Regions from separate parts of the Pseudoselenomonas caprae genome, predicted to be linked through region 1. Evidence: riboswitches for the same ligand, from Rfam matches in the RefSeq annotation. Region 1 holds a riboswitch; each other region holds the start of a gene.
The links. Region 1 has a riboswitch for cobalamin ahead of cobI (precorrin-2 C(20)-methyltransferase). Riboswitches for the same ligand answer to the same signal wherever they lie in the genome.
Positions count from the first base shown of each region.

Region 2: linked by a shared signal. The riboswitch ahead of FZ041_RS03625 (sirohydrochlorin cobaltochelatase) and the one ahead of cobI (precorrin-2 C(20)-methyltransferase) in region 1 are both predicted to bind cobalamin.
Region 3: linked by a shared signal. The riboswitch ahead of FZ041_RS10830 (methylmalonyl-CoA mutase family protein) and the one ahead of cobI (precorrin-2 C(20)-methyltransferase) in region 1 are both predicted to bind cobalamin.
Region 4: linked by a shared signal. The riboswitch ahead of nikB (nickel ABC transporter permease) and the one ahead of cobI (precorrin-2 C(20)-methyltransferase) in region 1 are both predicted to bind cobalamin.

Region 1 is NZ_VTOZ01000027.1:18,271-22,781, reverse strand. It holds gene FZ041_RS11485 (FecCD family ABC transporter permease) at 1-697, opposite strand, end outside; gene FZ041_RS11480 (ABC transporter substrate-binding protein) at 694-1,647, opposite strand; gene cobI (precorrin-2 C(20)-methyltransferase) at 1,685-2,386, opposite strand; cobalamin riboswitch at 2,514-2,687, opposite strand; gene FZ041_RS11470 (sodium ion-translocating decarboxylase subunit beta) at 2,855-3,985, opposite strand; gene FZ041_RS11465 (OadG family protein) at 4,007-4,375, opposite strand.
Region 2 is NZ_VTOZ01000005.1:78,770-83,280, forward strand. It holds gene FZ041_RS03620 (PLP-dependent aminotransferase family protein) at 1-1,236, shown strand, start outside; cobalamin riboswitch at 1,323-1,502, shown strand; gene FZ041_RS03625 (sirohydrochlorin cobaltochelatase) at 1,645-2,640, shown strand; ZMP/ZTP riboswitch at 2,787-2,869, shown strand; gene FZ041_RS03630 (xanthine phosphoribosyltransferase) at 2,921-3,496, shown strand; gene FZ041_RS03635 (nucleobase:cation symporter-2 family protein) at 3,516-4,511, shown strand, end outside.
Region 3 is NZ_VTOZ01000024.1:18,090-22,600, reverse strand. It holds gene FZ041_RS10830 (methylmalonyl-CoA mutase family protein) at 1-2,035, opposite strand, end outside; cobalamin riboswitch at 2,390-2,575, opposite strand; gene cbiM (cobalt transporter CbiM) at 2,750-3,763, shown strand; gene FZ041_RS10820 (energy-coupling factor transporter transmembrane component T) at 3,776-4,511, shown strand, end outside.
Region 4 is NZ_VTOZ01000035.1:327-4,837, reverse strand. It holds gene hydE ([FeFe] hydrogenase H-cluster radical SAM maturase HydE) at 1-1,005, opposite strand, end outside; cobalamin riboswitch at 1,383-1,588, shown strand; gene nikB (nickel ABC transporter permease) at 1,823-2,731, shown strand; gene nikC (nickel transporter permease) at 2,728-3,543, shown strand; partial or broken gene FZ041_RS12850 (ABC transporter substrate-binding protein) at 3,598-4,511, shown strand, end outside.

The DNA.
Region 1 (4,511 bases):
GACCGCGGGCCAGCTCATCCCCGAGCTGGAGAATATTGAGCTGCCGCGCGAGTACCAGCGCCAGCACCAGCCCGGCCAGCGTATAGGGCCAAAGCAGCTCGACATGCGGCCAGCTGCGCGCCGACAGTCCGCCGACCATCCACATCAGCGCACTATGGACCCTGTCACTGTAAAAAATCATCATCGCCGAAATCCCTGCGCCGAAAAAGGCTGACACAGCGACGCCCGCCAGGATGATGCGGATTGGCCGGATACCGTTCTTCCAGGCCAGAAGATAGATGAGCATAGCTGCTCCCATCGCTCCAGCAAACGCCACTGGCATGATAAGCCAGCTGTGTTCTGGCAGTGCGAGCATGATGACAATGCCCGCCAGCCCTGCCCCCGATGATATGCCGATGATATGCGGATCAGCCAGCGGATTTTTCATGATGGCCTGCAAGATAGCTCCCGACAACGACAGATTGATGCCGACAAAGGCGGCAACGATAGTGCGTGGCAAACGGATATTCATCAGGATCTGCTGATGGGTGCCAGCACTGTCCCCTAAAAGCGCAGCGGCAATCTCTGCCAATGGAATGGGAACGGAACCTTTCATTATGCTGATGATGCCGCCCAGACATGCCAAAACGGCAAATACCACTAATAGTGATATCCGCCGCTTTACCAGACGGTCCGATTCAGCCGGCATTTTTTTCATTTGGCAAACACCTCAGGATAAACGCATCTGGCCATCGCCTCGACGGCCTCCGGATAATGGATGCCGGGGCTCAACAGGAAAAGATCCTGCGGCAAATAGTAGACACGCCCCTCACGTACAGCCGCGACCGACTGCCAGGCAGGGCTGCCCTTCATCGTTGCATCCATCTCGCTCTTGATGGCATCCAGCTTGCCCATGCTTGTGACAAAGATGAGCTCCGGATTCTGGGCGACGAGATTTTCCAGACTGTACGGTGCTGCATCGGGATTCTTCTCCAGCGGTGCCGTGCCACTGGCTACATTCTCCCAGCCCAGCATCTTCGCCACCGATCCGGCAATGCTGCCCTCAAGCTGCACCGTAAGGCCCTGGCTTGTACTATGGATGACAGATACGCGGCGCTTGTCCTGCGGAATCTTATCCTTGACCGACTGGATTTTCGCATCCATGTCAGCAATCAGCTTGTCGCCTTTGTCCTTGGCGCCCGTCACCTGCGCCAGAATGCCGACCTCGCGCTTGACATCCTCATAGCTCTTCATATCGAGCACCAAAGTACGGATGCCATTGCTCTCCAGCGCATCGACGAGCTTCTCGTTCATACCTTTATTGACAATGACAAGATCCGGCTCACAGGCCAGCACTTTCTCGGCATCAATCTGATAGACCTTACCGACGCTGGTGAGCTCCTTGGCGTAATCCGGCATCTTGGTCTTGGAATCCGGACGGCCGACAACCAATGCTGCGCCATCGACGGACTCCAATGGCTCCAAAAACGATGCTGAGGTCACGACAATACGCTTCGGCTTTTGGGGAAGCACGACCTCGCGGCCCAAATCATCGGTAATGACCGCATACGCCTTGGCGGAACTGCCGTCCGTGGCAGCAGGCTGCGGTCCACAGCCTGCTGCCAGCATAACCAGTGCCGCCATAAGCAAGAACAGGATTTTTTTCATGATAGAAAACTTCCCTTCTATATATCAACCATCCCGCTTAGTTTTTCCGCGTCAGGATAGTCGATAAGTAATTCAGTTTTTCCTCTTTATGCGCCTCGATGTCCTCGATGATGCGTTCATCGGGAAGACCTGCACGGCTTACGAGCACAGCCTGCTTGGCCATATCGTTGCGGGCCAGCATATCCGTGATTTCAGCGAAATTCTTGTACACCTTCATGAGCACGACATTATCGGCCGACTGCACAGCTTTTTCGACCTTCTCCGGCGAAGCTGTTGCCGGCACGATGCTAAGCACATCGTCGCCCTCAACGATCGGATACCCCATCTGGCTGCCGATTGCCGCAAATGCCGGAATGCCCGGGATTGTCTGGATTTCGATATCTTCATGCTCCAGCAAGCGGTAAACATAGATGTATGTGCTATAAAACATCGGATCGCCGAGCGTCAGGAAAGCCACATTCTTGCCCGCCTTCAAAAGTGCCAGGATTTCCTTCTTATTCGACTCCCAGGCATCGGTATTGTTCTCTGCAAACCCCTTGACCATCGGGAATACCTGATAGACAATCTCGATATCCTTCTTCAGATATGGTTTGGCAATCGAAAGCGCCACACTGCCATCCTTCTTCTCTGTCTTCGGTGCAATCAGCACATCAACCTTCTCGATGGCACGGATTGCCTTGATTGTCAAGAGCTCCGGATCGCCAGGGCCCACACCAATACCATAAAAAATTCCGCTCATACTTCTGATAACCTCCACCTGCTACTTGGTTTACACCATAAAAAAAGCCTTCTCCACGCAGAGAAGGGACTCCACTATACGCCGAATCCCCTCCCCATCGTTCGTAGGTGCGAAAGCCTGCACTTTCACGGTGATTTTCAGACTGGCAGTTCTCCTGACTCTGCCTCATCAAACCTCAAGCCTTCCCAGCAAACTGCCAGTGACATATTATGAGATTCTCCGCATTACAGTGGCGTGACCGTACCGGCATCGCACCGGTTTCTCTATTAAGCCTCACGGCACCCGTCCATTTACAAATTTTACACCGATGCATACGGCCTGTCAATCGACAGCACTGGCACCTTTATGTTCAAATTGCAGAGTGTCCGTAAGCGCAGAAATCAGAAAGAACGCAGAAACCTGCAATTCGGTAAAGCAAAAGCCCGCTGACTCATATCTTGAATCAGCGGGCTTACCTATTCTATGAACTTATTTGAGCATAGCCAGCATCGTACCAGCAGCTACTGCCGTACCGATGACGCCAGCAACGTTCGGGCCCATGGCATGCATGAGCAGGTAGTTGCCCGGTTTTGCCTTCATGCCAACCACCTGGCTGACGCGTGCTGCCATCGGCACTGCCGATACACCAGCCGAGCCGATCAGCGGGTTGATCTTCCAGCCGGACACACGGCACATGATCTTGCCGAACAGGACACCGCCAGCCGTACCAGCGATGAAAGCCACAAGGCCAAGGCCGATGATCATGAGCGTCTGCGGAACGAGGAAGTCATCGGCATTCATCGTCATGCCAGTACCCGTTGCGAGGAAAATCGTAACGATGTTGCAGAGCGAATTCTGCGCCGTATCCGAGAGGCGGTCCATGACGCCGGACTCACGGAACAAGTTGCCGAGCATCAAGCAGCCAAGCAGCGACGCGATTGGCGGCAGCAGCAGGCTGATGACGATTGCAGCAACGATTGGGAAGCAGACACGCTCGAACTTCGTAACCGGACGCAACTGCTCCATGGCCACCTCACGCTCTTTCTGCGACGTCAAGAGCTTCATGATCGGCGGCTGGATCAGCGGAACCAGCGACATGTAGGAGTAAGCGGCTACGGCAATCGCGCCCAGGAGGTGCGGTGCCATCTGGATGGAAAGATAGATAGCCGTCGGGCCATCAGCACCACCGATGATGCCGATAGCGCCAGCTTCCTGTACGTTGAAGCCCAGGAGCATTGCGCCGACGAGGGCGACGAAGACACCGATCTGTGCAGCTGCCCCCAGGAGCAGGGTAACCGGGCGGGCGAGCAGCGGGCCGAAGTCCGTCATCGCACCGATGCCCAGGAAGATCAGCGGCGGGAAAATCTCATTGGCGATACCATAGTGGATAGCCTGCATAAGGCCCGGCTCCGTGAAGAAGCCCGTGCGCGGGAAGTTTGCCAGCACGCAGCCGAAGGCGATCGGCCCCAGGAGCAGCGGCTCAAACTCCTTGACAATGGCCATATAGAGCAGCAGCAAACCCACGAGGATCATGATGCCATTGCCCATGGTGAATGCCGAAAAACCGCTGTCAGCCCAAACCGACTGCAGGGAAACGGCAAATGCATTCAAAAGTTCCATAATATTTCCTCCTTCCCTGCCTTAGCCCCGGTTTGCCATCTGTGCACGGCCGGAATTTTTCCAAGCATCACGCGGCAACGGGCGAATCGCACGAACCTGCTCCATGCCATAGCCATAGCTGGCAATCGCTGCAGCGATGACGGCGACGATCTCCGGGGAAATCCCCTCCTCGGCAGCTGCCGTCCCGGCTGCCGGCGCGCTTTCCACAGGCGCAGCAGCTGCTTCTGCCGGTGCGGGTGCGGCCTCTTCCTGCTTTTCCTGTTTCGGTTTCGTCGGATCGATGATGTGGATCAGATTGATGACAAGACCCAAAACCGTCAGAACCAGGAATACGACCGTCATGTTGATCAGCATGATGATCAAAGGATTCGTTGTTACTGGATGTGACATACACTCACCTCATTCAAATTAAACGATAATGCCTATATTGGGGGCTGTTGGTTAATTTATATTATAGAGGAATTTTCAAAAAATAAAAATATTTATATCGAATTCATATGATAGCCGAAAGTTATCCGAAAATTCC
Region 2 (4,511 bases), on a different contig from region 1:
CTGCTGCCGAACGAGAACTATGCCTCGCCCTTCTGCTCATATCTGAAGGGCAGCCTGCTCAGCAATACCTATATGGACTATCACGATGTGGTGACGTGCAGCCGGCTGGAGTCCCTGGCCATCGAGCGCGCGAAGCGGTTGTTTGGCAGCGAGGCGGCCATCGTGCGCATCAACAATCTGGTCGCAGCGTCGCAGATCGTCTTCCACAATTTCGTCAACACTGGCGATACCATCATGTCCTTCAACCTGCGCAAGCGGGAATACTGCTATACCGAGGATATGAAGTACAATTTCGTGAAATACAGCATCGAGCCGGAGACGCAGCATCTGGATTACCGCCATATCGAGGCGCTGGCGCAGGAGTGCCGGCCCAAGATGATCATATTCTCGCCGACGAATTATCCGAAGGATGTCAACTACCGCAAGCTGGCGCAGATCGCGCATGGCGTGGGGGCCGTGCTATGGGTGGACATGAGTGCGGTCGTGGGACTGGTAGCCGCGAAATTGATGCATTCGCCGGTACCCCATGCCGACGTGGTGACGTTCTACACCCATGATACGCTGCGCGGACCCCAGAGCGCGGTGATCCTTACGAACAGCGAGAATGTGGACAGCCTCAACCAGATTGCCATCAATACGGGGCATGTATATCTGCAGGAGAATGTCCTGGCGGCACTCTGCATCGCATTCCGCGAGGCGGAGACGCCGGAGTTTGGCAAGTATTGCCAGCAGTGCCTGAAGAATGCCAATGCGCTGATGGAATCCCTCAAGGACAATGGCCTCAATATCGTCTATCATGGGACGAACAGCCAATACGTAGCCCCCGAGGTGCATTGTGAAGACCGCGGCCCCTTCCTGTCGCAGGTCAAGCAGGCGGGCTTCATCGTTAAATGCGACAATATCATGACCTTCGATGATGATAAGACGATCCCTGCGCTGCGGTTGTCGAGCCTGATCCCGACGACCCGCGGCATAAAGGAAGAGGAGATGGTCGAGGTCGGGCGGCTGCTGTCCAAGGCCATCGTGCCGGATCTCGACTCCAAGCAGATCGCCAAGATCCGCCAGTCCCTGGCGGAAATCGTATTCACCAAGCCGCTTTTTTCCGAGGAATGGCTGCCGCGCAAGAACATCATCAACCCGCTGTACAGCTCCCAGAACATCAATTATTCGCGGGAACTCTATGCGGCCAACAAGAAGAGTTTCCTCAAGCATCTGTTTGGCTTCGATGAGGATTGAGGCGGATGGGTGTTTTGTGTGTCCGCCGTTGACAGCGCTTCTCTGATGCACTATAATGAAAGCCGTGATATAAATCACGCATATAATTTCATAGTCAGGGAACAGGTGCTGTCTATGACAGCCGAAGAGAAAAGCCGGTCAAAACCGGCGCGGTCCCGCCGCTGTGAGGGGAGCGAACCTGCAAGATGGCCACTGGATGTATGTCTGGGAAGGCGCAGGGGAGCGATGAACCGAGCCAGAAGAACTGCCTGTCCGAAAGTCACCGTTTTGACTTGTCATTTGACCGGTCAAGCCACCTGCGAGCGATGGGAAGGGGACTGCTGACTATCCAACCACAGGATAGCAGGGGTCTTTTGGTGCGCCAAAAGGCCCTTTTCTATTTATCCAAGAAATAGGGGGATTCACATCATGAAAAACTGGAAAAAAGCATTGGCTGTATCTCTTGCCTGCACGGCTGCCTGGGGCTTTGCTGCTCCGCAGACTGAGGCTGCTTATCAGCTGAACCCGGAGGTCAAGAAACCGACGATGGCACTCAAGACGGCTTCGGAGATCGGTGTGCTCAAGAACGAGAACCCGGAGCTCAAGAACCTTGCGGATAAGGACGCCATCGTGGTCATGACCTTCGGCACGACGTTCAAAGATACGCGCGCTAAGACCATCGATGCAACGGTCAATGCCATCAAGGCTGCTCATCCGAATGTGAAGGTTGTCACGGCTTATACGTCCCATATCATCATCAAGCGCGTCCAGGAGAAGGAAGGCATCAAGTTCCCGACGCCGGAAGAGGCACTCGAGCAGCTCAAGGCTGATGGTTACAGCCGCGTAGCACTCGTTTCCCTCGATGTCATCCCGGGCATGGAGTACAACTACGACATGGGCGTTTATCAGAACTACAAGAACCAGTTCAAGAAGATGACGCTCGGTACGTCGCTGATGTACTGGCAGGGCCAGGAAGAGCAGGCCGATGATGTCACGGAAACCATCAAGGCGCTGTCCTCCCAGTTCCCGAAACAGGGCAAAGACGATGCTATCCTGATCATGGCTCATGGTACGCCGAACATTTCGAATGCGTATTACTCGGTCATCCAGGCAAAAATCGATGAGATGGGCTATAAGAACGTCTATGTCTATACGGTTGAAGGCTGGCCGTCCCTCGAGACTGTTATGCCGAAGCTCAAGAAGAACGGCATCAAACACGTTACGCTGATGCCGCTGATGATGGTTGCTGGTGACCATGCCAACAACGATATGGCTGGCGATGAGGAAGATTCGCATAAGTCCATGCTGGTCAAAGAGGGCTTCAAGGTGGATGCCTACATCCATGGCATTGGCGAGAACAAGAACATCCGTGACCTTTATGTTGCCCGTGCAAACGATGCATGGAATGCACTGGAGGCAAAATAAGACCATCTTTATGGTAAGCGAGGCGCGTGGGCATAGCTCACGCGTCTTTTTTAGGTGCATTCTTCGCAAAGAAATCCGTAAATCGCGGACATTTTTCTTGACGCAGCGGGGATAAATACTTATAATTAGCGTATAATCTGATAGCAACGAAACTGCATGGCTGACGGTTCAGTGGAATTGACCACGGGCCGTGCAGTTCGGGAAAATGCCGACCGTCTGGGCACCTTTTTAGGGGGCTCGGACTGTCGGCATTTTTAGTTAGCATGGAGGGACGATTATTTTGGAACTGCTGGAGAGAAAGATTCAGGAGGAAGGCATTGCCCTGCCGGGCAACGTGCTCAAGGTGGATTCGTTTTTGAACCATCAGATCGATCCGGAGCTGTCGCTGGCGATGGGCAGGGAGTTTGCGCGTTTGTTCCGCGATGCGGGCATCGACCGTGTGCTGACGGTGGAGGCATCGGGCATTGCCATCGGTGTCATGGCGGCTATGGAGCTCGGCGTACCGCTGGTCTTTGCGCGCAAGAAGAAATCGGTGCTGATGCATGAGCCGGTCTATGCGCATGAGGTTTACTCGTTCACGAAGAAAGAGACGTCAGAGATCATCGTGCTGCAGAAGTATCTGCCGGCTGGTGAGAATGTGCTGGTCATCGATGATTTCCTGGCCAATGGCGAGGCGGCACTGGGACTGGCGAGCATCGTTGAGGAGGCAGGCTCGAAGGTGGCTGGCATCGGCATTGCCATCGAGAAGGCCTTCCAGCGCGGCCATCAGCGCATCATCGACAAAGGGTATCACCTTGAGGCTCTGGCAAGCATTGCTTCGCTGGACGATGGCAAGATTACGTTTGTAGAGAAATAAATTTGTGGGGGAATTCATTGTGACGAACGCGATTCATCCGGTTGACCAGAAACTGCCGTTTTTGCGCACGCTTATCTACGGGGCTCAGCATGTGCTGGCCATGTATGCTGGTGCGGTAGCTGTGCCCTTGGTACTTGCCGGGGCCATCGGGCTTTCGACGGAGCAGCTCATTTATCTCATCAATGCCGATCTCTTCACCTGCGGGATCGCTACGTTGGTGCAGGCATTGAGCATCCGCGGTGTCATCGGTGCGAAGCTGCCGATCGTGCAGGGCTGCACGTTTACGGCGGTCACGCCGATGATCATCATCGCGAACACCCATGGCGGCGGAGCAGCTGGCCTGCAGGTCGTCTATGGCTCGGCTATCTTTGCCGGCATTGCCTGCTTCATCATCAGCAATTTCTTCAGCAAGATGCTGCGGTTCTTCCCACCGGTGGTCACGGGCTCGGTCATCACGATCATCGGCCTGTCGCTGCTGCCGGTAGCGGTCAACTGGATCACGGGGCCGAATCCTGCGGCTGCTGATTACTGTGACCCGTCAAACATCGCTCTGTCGCTGGCGGTGCTGGCAATCATCCTCTTCATCTACCGCACCTGCAAGGGATTCCTGGGGCATATTTCAGTGCTGCTGGGCCTGGTGATCGGCACGGGGATTGCAGCTGCTTTCGGCATGGTGGATTTCCATGCCGTCAGCGAAGCGGCGGTGCTCGGTGTCACGACGCCCTTTGCCTTTGGCCTGCCGGTATTTGAGCCGGTATCGTGCCTCATCATGACGCTGGTCATGCTCGTGACGATGGCCGAGACTACGGGCGATGTCATGGCCATCAGCTCGATCGTCAAAAAGCCGATGACGGAGGAGATGCTCACCAAGGCCCTGCGGGCCGATGGTTTCTCGACGGCTCTGGGCGGTGTGTTCAATACCTTCCCGTATACGGCTTTTGCCCAGAACATCGGTCTTATCAGCATGACGGGAATCCGCAGCCGCTATATCGTGGCGACCAGCGGCGTGCTGCTG
Region 3 (4,511 bases), on a different contig from region 1:
GAAGTTTTGGTGCTAAATCGGGAACGATTTCCGGATAGGTCGCATCGGTCGAACAGATGACCACGGCATCCGCCCCGGACTCGGCTGCGGCGGCCGCCGCTTCATCGGTCGTCTTGAAACCATCGTTACGCAAGACCTCAAAAGCCCCGACCTGCAAAAAGCCTGTGGTAAAGTCCGCCCTTGCCTTATGCTGCGGAATCGGCCCCATATTCGCCAGGAAAATGCGCACGTTATCCCCCTTGTCGGCTGCGTATTTTTCCGTGCGGTGACGCAGGCCCTCAAAGCGTTCACTCCAGCGGTGCGGCGTGATTTTCTCGACACTTGGCGCCTCACCAGTCTTTGGCAGTGCTGCCCAAAGCTCCGGCAGAGTTGCCCCAGCCTCGGCAGCCGCGATAGCTGCCGTCACCCGGTCTGTTTGAGCTTTCGACAGGGCCTCGAGTTTCTCCGCGCGATACTTGCCGTCGATATCCGCCAGATACGCTTCGATGGCCTCGGTACGCGCTTTTTTATTTTCGGCCCAATCCTCGGTGCGCGGGTCGAGAAGTTTCTCCGTCATATTCGGGTACATATTGTTACCGACAATGCGGTCGCGCCTGAGCTCGGCATTCTTGAACCGCTCAGCCAGCACCTCGCCGATGGCCTGCTGCGGCTTGCCAGCCTTCAGCGCCTCGACAATACCGCCTGCACCCTCCACCGTCTGGAAGGCCTCCCAGATCTTTTCCTTGACCTGTTTCGTCAGCGACTCCACCGCCCACGAACCACCGGCCGGATCGATTGGCTGCAAGAGACCGAACTCTTCCTGCAGGATAATCTGCACGTTACGCGCAATGCGGCGCGAGAACACGTCGCCCTTGCGAATCGGCTCATCAAACGGTGCATTCTCAAACGAATCGATACCGCCGACAACCCCCGAAAAGATTTCTGTCGTGTTGCGCAGCATATTAACATAGGGATCATAGACCGTCTTGAAGAACAATGCCGGCCGGGCATGGACATGCATGCGCTGGGACTCGGTACTGCCGCCAAAGGCCGCGATGATCTGCGCCCAGATGGGCCGCATCGCGCGGAGCTTCGCAATCTGCAGGAAGAAATTGGCCCCCATCGAAAAACCGAACATGATCTGGCTGGCCGCCTCATCAATCGAAAGGCCCCGTTTTTGCATCTCCCGCAAATAAGTGACTGCCGTGTCAATCGTATAGGATGCCTCCTGGATATCATTGGCACCGCCGCGGCTGTAGACATCGCTGCGGACCATAATCGTGCGCAGCTCCGGCGCATTGGCGATAGCCCATTTCGCACACTCCGCCAGCTCATCATAGCGGTCGCTGAGCGTTGCCGACAGGGTTCCCCGCTCGGCCAGCTCGCCAATGGGATCAGCACCGATAAAGCCGCAGACCGCCTGCATGTCTTTCCCCGATGCCCGGCGCACAGCCGCCACCATCGACAGCAACGGCAGTGCTGTCTGGCCGGCATAGAGGTAGAGCGGCTGCTCGTCGAGCTTGAGTCCATCGAGCAGTACATGCATATCGTCCAGCGTCGTTACGCTGCAGCCCTCATCGCCCGGCTTTTCCGCCTCGCGTGCATCCTGACCGGTCAAGGTTGACTGGTCAAGTTTGATATGATAGATTGTCGAGCCTTTTTCCAGCTCGTATTTCAGCAGCTCATTGTTCTCCGCAGGCATCGTCTCATCGCAGGCCTGGGCGATCCCCCAAGGCGACTTGATATAGCCATTGGGACGGGAGCCGCGCAGGAAATCATCCATGCCGGGGAAAGACGTGCGTGGAAGGATTTCCTCGGTGGTATTGCGGAAGTACATCGGGTCAAAGGTGATTCCCTCGTAGGTCTTGGTGAACATCTTCTTCTCAAAGGGTGCTCCCTTCAGGAGCGTGATACAGTTCTCCTTCCACTCTTCGTACGTCGGCGGCGTGAATTCGTCGAGCGGGACATCGGGGAACTCGGTCTGCTGCTCGGCCTTCTTCAGAATGGCCTGCAGGTCGAGTTCCGACTCTGCCTGTGTCTTTGTTTCATTACTCATATACATTTCCCCCTTTAAAGGTAGAATAATATATGCTCCATTTCATCCGCCCAGGCAAAAAAAGAAGGGTCTCGATCCTTCCACAAATCGAGACCCTTGCTGCAACAAAGGCAGCCAATACATAGAACTGAATGAAATGTATGAGCAATTTCTTCCCCACAGAAGATTCCATGAGGAAAAACCTTTCGCCTAAAGTCAAGAACAGCGAGAATACATACCACAATGAGCCCATTCCCTGCTGCATGCGGAAATAGGCTCATCTTGAAAAACATTCAGTTCTAACGGTCAGGTAAAAGCCTGACTCTTTCTAAACTAAATCGTCCAAGATCCCCATCCCCATCGCTCGCAGGTCAAACGGTGATCGTCAATCAGGCAGTTCTCCTGGCTCCAGTTCATCGCTCCTCCGCGCCTTCCCAAAGAGGCTTTTTCCCTCTCCAGTGACATATCTGCGGAGTCGCTCGCTGTTACAGTGGCGGGACCGCGCCGGATTTTACCGGCTTCCCTATTAAGTCTTGCGACACCTGATCCAATCGCGATATTCTGTTTTAACTGATATTTATTTTACTATTGTTTGGACTAATTGTCAAATTTTCGCGAAAAAAATCACAGGTCGAAATCACATCCCCCTAGGGCTTACAAATCTCGCGGAAATACTTTAAACTGTAATCATATTGAGGTCTTATTTCTTTCTTATTTAATGTTAGGAGTGATAGTATGCACATTCCAGAAAATTATCTGAGCCCGTCCACCTGCGCCGTCTTCGGTGCTGCCATGGCACCGGTCTGGTGGCTGGCCGTGCAGAAAGTCAAACAGGAAATTCCCAAGGAAAAAATGCCGCTGCTGGGAATTGGCGCGGCCTTTTCGTTCCTTGGCATGATGTTCAACCTGCCGCTTCCCGGCGGCACGACTGGTCACGCCGTCGGCGCCGTGCTGCTGGCCATCCTGTTCGGCCCTTGGTCTGCCTGCCTTGCCGTCAGCGTCGCCCTGTTCGTGCAGGCGCTCTTCTTCGGCGACGGCGGACTGCTGGCTTTCGGTGCCAACTGCTTCAACATGGCATTTGTCATGCCGTTTGCCGGCTGGGCCATCTATCAGCTCCTGAAGAAAGCAATGCCGCAGCATGATCTCGCTGCCGCCGGCATCGGTGCATATGCCGGCATCAATCTCGCCGCCCTTTGTGCGGCCATCGAGTTCGGCCTCCAGCCGCTGCTCTTCACGGACGCAGCAGGCCATGCCCTCTATTGCCCGTATCCGCTGTCGGTTTCCATCCCCGCGATGATGGCCGGCCACCTGACGCTTTTCGGTCTTGCAGAGGTCGTCTTCACCACAGCCATCCTGGCCTTCCTGAAGCAGGCTTCTCCCGCGCTTCTGGCAACAGATGGCCACGAGTCCCAGGGCAGCAAGGCTGTCTACGGCCTTCTCGGTCTGCTGATCCTCGGCACGCCGCTGGGGCTGCTCGCCACGGGTACCGCCTGGGGGGAATGGGACCCCGAGGAGCTCGCTGAGCAGGATTTCCTCGGCTCTGCACTTGGCTATACGCCAGCTGGCATGGAGGATGGCTTCACCTTTGACGCCCTGTTCCCCGACTATGCCATCGCCGGCCTGCCCGAATCCTTCGGCTATATCCTGTCCGCCATCATCGGCACAGCGCTCCTGGTGCTCGCCTTCAAGGCCTTCGCCTCCTTCTTCCACGCGCCAACCGATTATGACACATCCATCGCCAAACACTAAGGGGCTTATTGCATGTTGAAACTTCCTCCATGGGCAACACAGGAAGAACACTATCAGCCAAATCGGGACCGGGACTATTTCATCTCCCGGTCTCTTTTGCGTGTACTGACCGTGCTGCTCACCCTCCGTCAGCAATGCGCCGCTGGGAGCCGTTCCGTCTCGGCTCCGTGCGCGCTCTGTTTCCTGTTCTTCTGGCTGCTATGCTGCGCAGCCGCCCACACCGCGGCCTTCCTGCTCTGCCAGCTGGCACTCACCCTTGTCGTGCTCTGCCTGCTGCCAGGGCATATGCTGTGGCAGGCACTCCAGACGGCCTTTGCCGCCGCACTCTTCACCCTGCTGCTCATCCTGCCCGCCCTCTGGCTCGGCAGCGGCCCGCTCGTCCTGCTGCTGCCGGCCAAGACCTTCCTATCCGTCACCGCCCTGGCCAGCCTGCGGGCCTTCCTGCCGGGGAACGACATCACGGCGGCCCTGCGTGCCTTCCACGTGCCGCAAACGGTCATCTTTCTCTTGGACACGACGCTGCGCTATATCATCCTGCTCGGCGAGATTGCCAGCGATATGCTGACAGCGCTCAAGCTGCGCTCCGTCGGCAGCAACCCGCATAAGCAGCAGGCCATCGGCGGCATCCTGGGCACGCTGCTGCTGCGCTCGCAGAAAATGTCAGCCGACATGTATGAGGCGATGACCTGCCGCTGCTTCACCGGCGAATACCTGCCAGCCCGCCGCATGGCGTTCTGCCGCGGCGACA
Region 4 (4,511 bases), on a different contig from region 1:
GCCGACGGATTTCATTCGTTTGGTTAGGCAGACAATGCATTCAGCAGCTTCTTCCCCAGTGCAGATCTTGTTGTCGTAGAGCTGGTATTTTGCCCGGACGTTCCGGGGGGAAAGGTTGGGCATGACTACGTTGGCACCAGCCAGGATGCCCTTTTCGCGGCCGCGGGGATCGATCGTGCCCAAGGCCGTGGTGGCTGGCAGCAGCACTTCTGGCAGCAGCAGCCGGATGAGGCTCAGCAGGAACAGCGTCTGGTCTAAGGTGCCGGCTGGCTGCTGGGCAAACGGTGTTCCTGCGGCGGGGATGAAGGGGCCGATGCCTACCATCTCCGGCTGAAGCTCGTGGAGGAAGATGAGGTCGCGGGCCAGATCTTCCGATGTCTGCCATGGTGAGCCGACCATGAAGCCGGCGCCCGTCTGGAAACCGAGCGCTTTCAAGGTGCGGAGACAGCCGTAGCGGTTTTCGGCACTCATGGACGGCGGGTGGAGCTTATGGTAATGCGCAGGCGTTGCGGTTTCATGGCGCAGAAGGTAGCGCTCGGCCCCTGCCTGCCGGTAGCGCTTATAGCTTTCTGGGCTCTTTTCGCCAATGGACAAGGTGATGGCGCAATCGGGATGTTTGTACTTGAGCTGCTGCACCAGATGGCAGATCCTGTCGTCGGTGTAGTAGGGATCCTCGCCGCCTTGCAGGACGAAGGTGCGGAAGCCCAGTTCATAGCCGGTGGCGGCACATTGCAGGATCTGTTCATCACTCAGCCGGTACCGCTGGACGTTTTCATTGCTGGCACGGATGCCGCAGTAATAGCAGTTGTTTTGGCAGATGTTCGTGAATTCGATCAGGCCGCGGCTGAAAACCTTGTTGCCGTAATAGCACTGTGTTGTTTTGACGGCCAGTCCGGCTGCGTATGCCTGCAATTCTTCATCTTGGTGTGCAAGCAGATCGATGAAGTCTTCGAAGGCGAGGGTATGGGTATGAGCCAACTGGTCAAGCAAGTTTTTCCTGTTCATAGTCTAGCCTCGGATGGTTGCTGAAGTATTCGTTGTTTTTCCATTATAACACGAAAAATAGGGAAATAAGACGCCGTGCATCGTATCCATTGATAATAATCATACTGATGCACGGCGCCTATATATTGCAGTAGACAAACGGGAAGTTATTCTCTGCATATACATTCCAGCTAAAACAGTTGAGCCTCTGGATTAGTGAATGGAATATATCTTACGATTAGTTTTATTATAAAAAATATTAATGGGGGTGTGAAGCTCCCCGGGGGGATAAAAACATAATTTTTAAGCGGTTTAGGGAATTTGTCTAGTTTTGACACGCAGTTCAGAAAATGGTATAATTACAATGTTTTCGCATATTTTTGCATATGATATGCAATATCATAAAGTATGGATCAGGTGTCGCAAGACTTAATAGGGAAGCCGGTAAAGTCCGGCGCGGTCCCGCCACTGTAACAGCGAGTGATGCTGCTTCGTGGATGCCACTTTTGAGGGTATCCCGGTCACTGAGGAATGATTTTCTTGGGAAGGCGCAGCAATCATGATGAACTGGAGCCAGGAGAACTGCCTGATTGACAATCACCGTTTGACCTGCGAGCGATAGGGAGGGGATTTTCGGAGGAGATTCGTGCTCTGGATATTCCTGGCCTGTCTGCATTTTGCAGACAGGTTTTTTTTATGCCTGTCCGGTGTGCGGGCGGGGAAGGGAGAAGAGGGACGCTGTTTATGGATAAGAGTTCAGTGACATTGGTTTTTATCTGTTTGTGGAGGTGAGAGGGAGATGTTGTGGTTGCAATCATATGGGAGCCGCCTTTTGCAGATGGTGGTGACGGTCATTGGTGTCAGCTTCCTGACTTTTTGCCTGACCTGGCTGGCACCTGGTGATCCGGCTTCGATGCTGCTGGAAGCTTCGGATACGATCGTGTCGGAGGAGACGCTGGCTCAGACGCGGCATGAGCTGGGGCTCGATAAGCCGTTCCTGGTCCAGTATGGGAATTGGGCGGCTGGTGTTTTGCAGGGAAATATGGGTATGTCTTACTCTGCGAAGAAACCGGTTACAGCAAAATTGCTGGAGGGGTTCAAAGGGACGTTGCTTCTGGCATTTGTCACGATGGTCCTAGTGGTGCTGATTTCGCTGCCGCTGGGGATCTTATCGGCTGTGAAGCGGAACAGGCTGCCAGACCATCTCGTGCGGGGGTTGTCCTTTATCGGTGTATCGATGCCAAGTTTTTGGCTGGGATTGTTGCTGCTATATGTATTCGGTTTGAAGCTGCGCCTGTTTCCCATTGCGCAGTCGGAAGTCACGGCGGCGGGAATCGTGCTGCCTGCTTTGACACTGGCAATCTATATGTCATCGAAATACATGCGGCAGGTCCGTACGGTGGTATTGGAAGAACTGAATCAAGACTATGTCACGGGAATCAGGGCTCGGGGATTGTCGGAGATGGCAATCCTTTGGAAACATGTCCTGCCCAATGCGATGTTGCCATTGATCACGTTGTTGGGGATGTCGATGGGGTGGCTGCTAGGCGGTGTAGCCGTAGTCGAAATCGTATTTTCATGGCCGGGGATCGGCAACATGGCGGTGCGGGCTATCACGATGCGTGATTATCCGCTTATCGAGGGCTTTGTCCTTTGGATTTCCCTGGTCTATATGTCCATCAATTTTTTGGTCGATCTGTCGTATACTTATCTGAATCCGCGCCTTAGAAGGGAGGTACGAAGATGACGCTTATTTGGGAGCACAAGTTGTTTTCCTTTTATACGGCGCTGGTGTCACTTATCGTGCTGGTGGCATTGTTTGCTCCTTACCTGACACCGCAAGATCCGCTGGCCAGCAATATGCAGCTGGCCTTGCAGCCATCGTCGGCTGAGCATTGGCTGGGGACGGATAAGCTGGGCCGCGATATTTTTTCGCGGATCATCTGCGGCACGCAGACGTCGTTGTTTATGACGCTCTGCCTGGTGGTACTGGTGGCTTTGACGGGGTCGCTGGTAGGCACATTGGCCGGTTATTTTGGCGGCCGTGTGGAGATGGTCTTCATGCGGCTGGCGGATATGATGCTGTCATTCCCTGGGATTGTGCTGGCGATTGCCATTGCGGGAATACTTGGTGGCAGTATCATCAATACCATCATGGCGCTGCTGGTGGTAAGCTGGGCGAAATATGCGCGCCTGGTGCGCAGTCTGGTGCTCAAGCTCCGGCAGCAGGATTTTGTGCTGGCGGCCCGTCTCAGCGGCACGCGGACGCCGATGATCTTGTGGCGCCATATCCTGCCGAATACGTTGCCGCTGGTAGTCATCACGGCGGCGATGGATATCGGCACGATGATGATGGAGATTGCAGGGCTGTCGTTTTTGGGCTTTGGGGCTCAGCCGCCAATACCAGAGTGGGGATTAATGCTCAATGAGGGGCGGCAATATATCCAATCGGCACCGTGGTTGATGGTTTATCCAGGCTTGGCTATCTTTTTGGTAGTTGCGGTGTTCAACCTGTGGGGAGACAGTTTGCGCGATGTTTTGGATCCGCGTCAGAACTGAGATGTGATTTAGTCATGTTGTGGAGAGGATGATATTTTCATGGAAAAAAGCAGAATGAAGAAACTTTGGCGGGCTGTAAGCGTGGGTTTGTGCGGGATTGCCGCTGCTGCGCTGATTGCTGGCTGCGGTAGTACGGCTGGCAATGAGTCGGTGCAGAAGGGCATACTGAAGGTTGGTGTGACGAATTTTGCTGATACCCTGGAGCCGACGCAGAACTATTTTGGCTGGGTAGTCATGCGCTATGGTCTGGGTGAGTGCCTGACAAAGTTTGATGAGAAGATGAATGTGCAGCCGTGGCTGGCGGAGAAATGGTCAATCAGTGACGACCATCTGACATGGACCATCAAGATCCGTGATGGCGTGAAATTCTCCAATGGGGATGAACTGACGGCCGAGGCTGTCAAGGCATCACTGGAACGCGTTTTTGCCAAGAACAATCGTGCGGAGACATTCTTCAAGTATAAGGAAATCCGGGCCGAAGGGCAGAATCTTATCATCACGACGGAAAAACCGATGCCGAATCTCATGGGCTTCCTGGCAGATCCATTGTTCATCGTGGTGGATACGAAGGCCGAGGCTGGCCGTGATTTTGCCAAGGAAGGCCCCATCTGTACTGGCCCGTATATGGTAGAGTCCTTTGTCAAAGAAAAAGCTGTCATGAAGAAGAATCCCAACTATTGGGCTGGTGAGGTGCCGTTTGAGACGGTGGAGATCCCGAGCATCGATGATCCCAATACCCGGGCCATGGCCTTGCAGTCCGGGGACGTGGATATGGCTGTGAATATTGCAGCTGGCGATATCGACACCTTCCGCAACAATAGCCAGTATGTGGTAGACGAGATCTCGTCCCTGCGTACGGTATTGGCCCGTCTGAATCAGAAAGGGATACTCAAAGATCCGAAGGTGCGCGCTGCGCTCATCTGTGGCTGTAATCGCGAAACCTATAACAAAGTGCTGCTGAAAGGGAC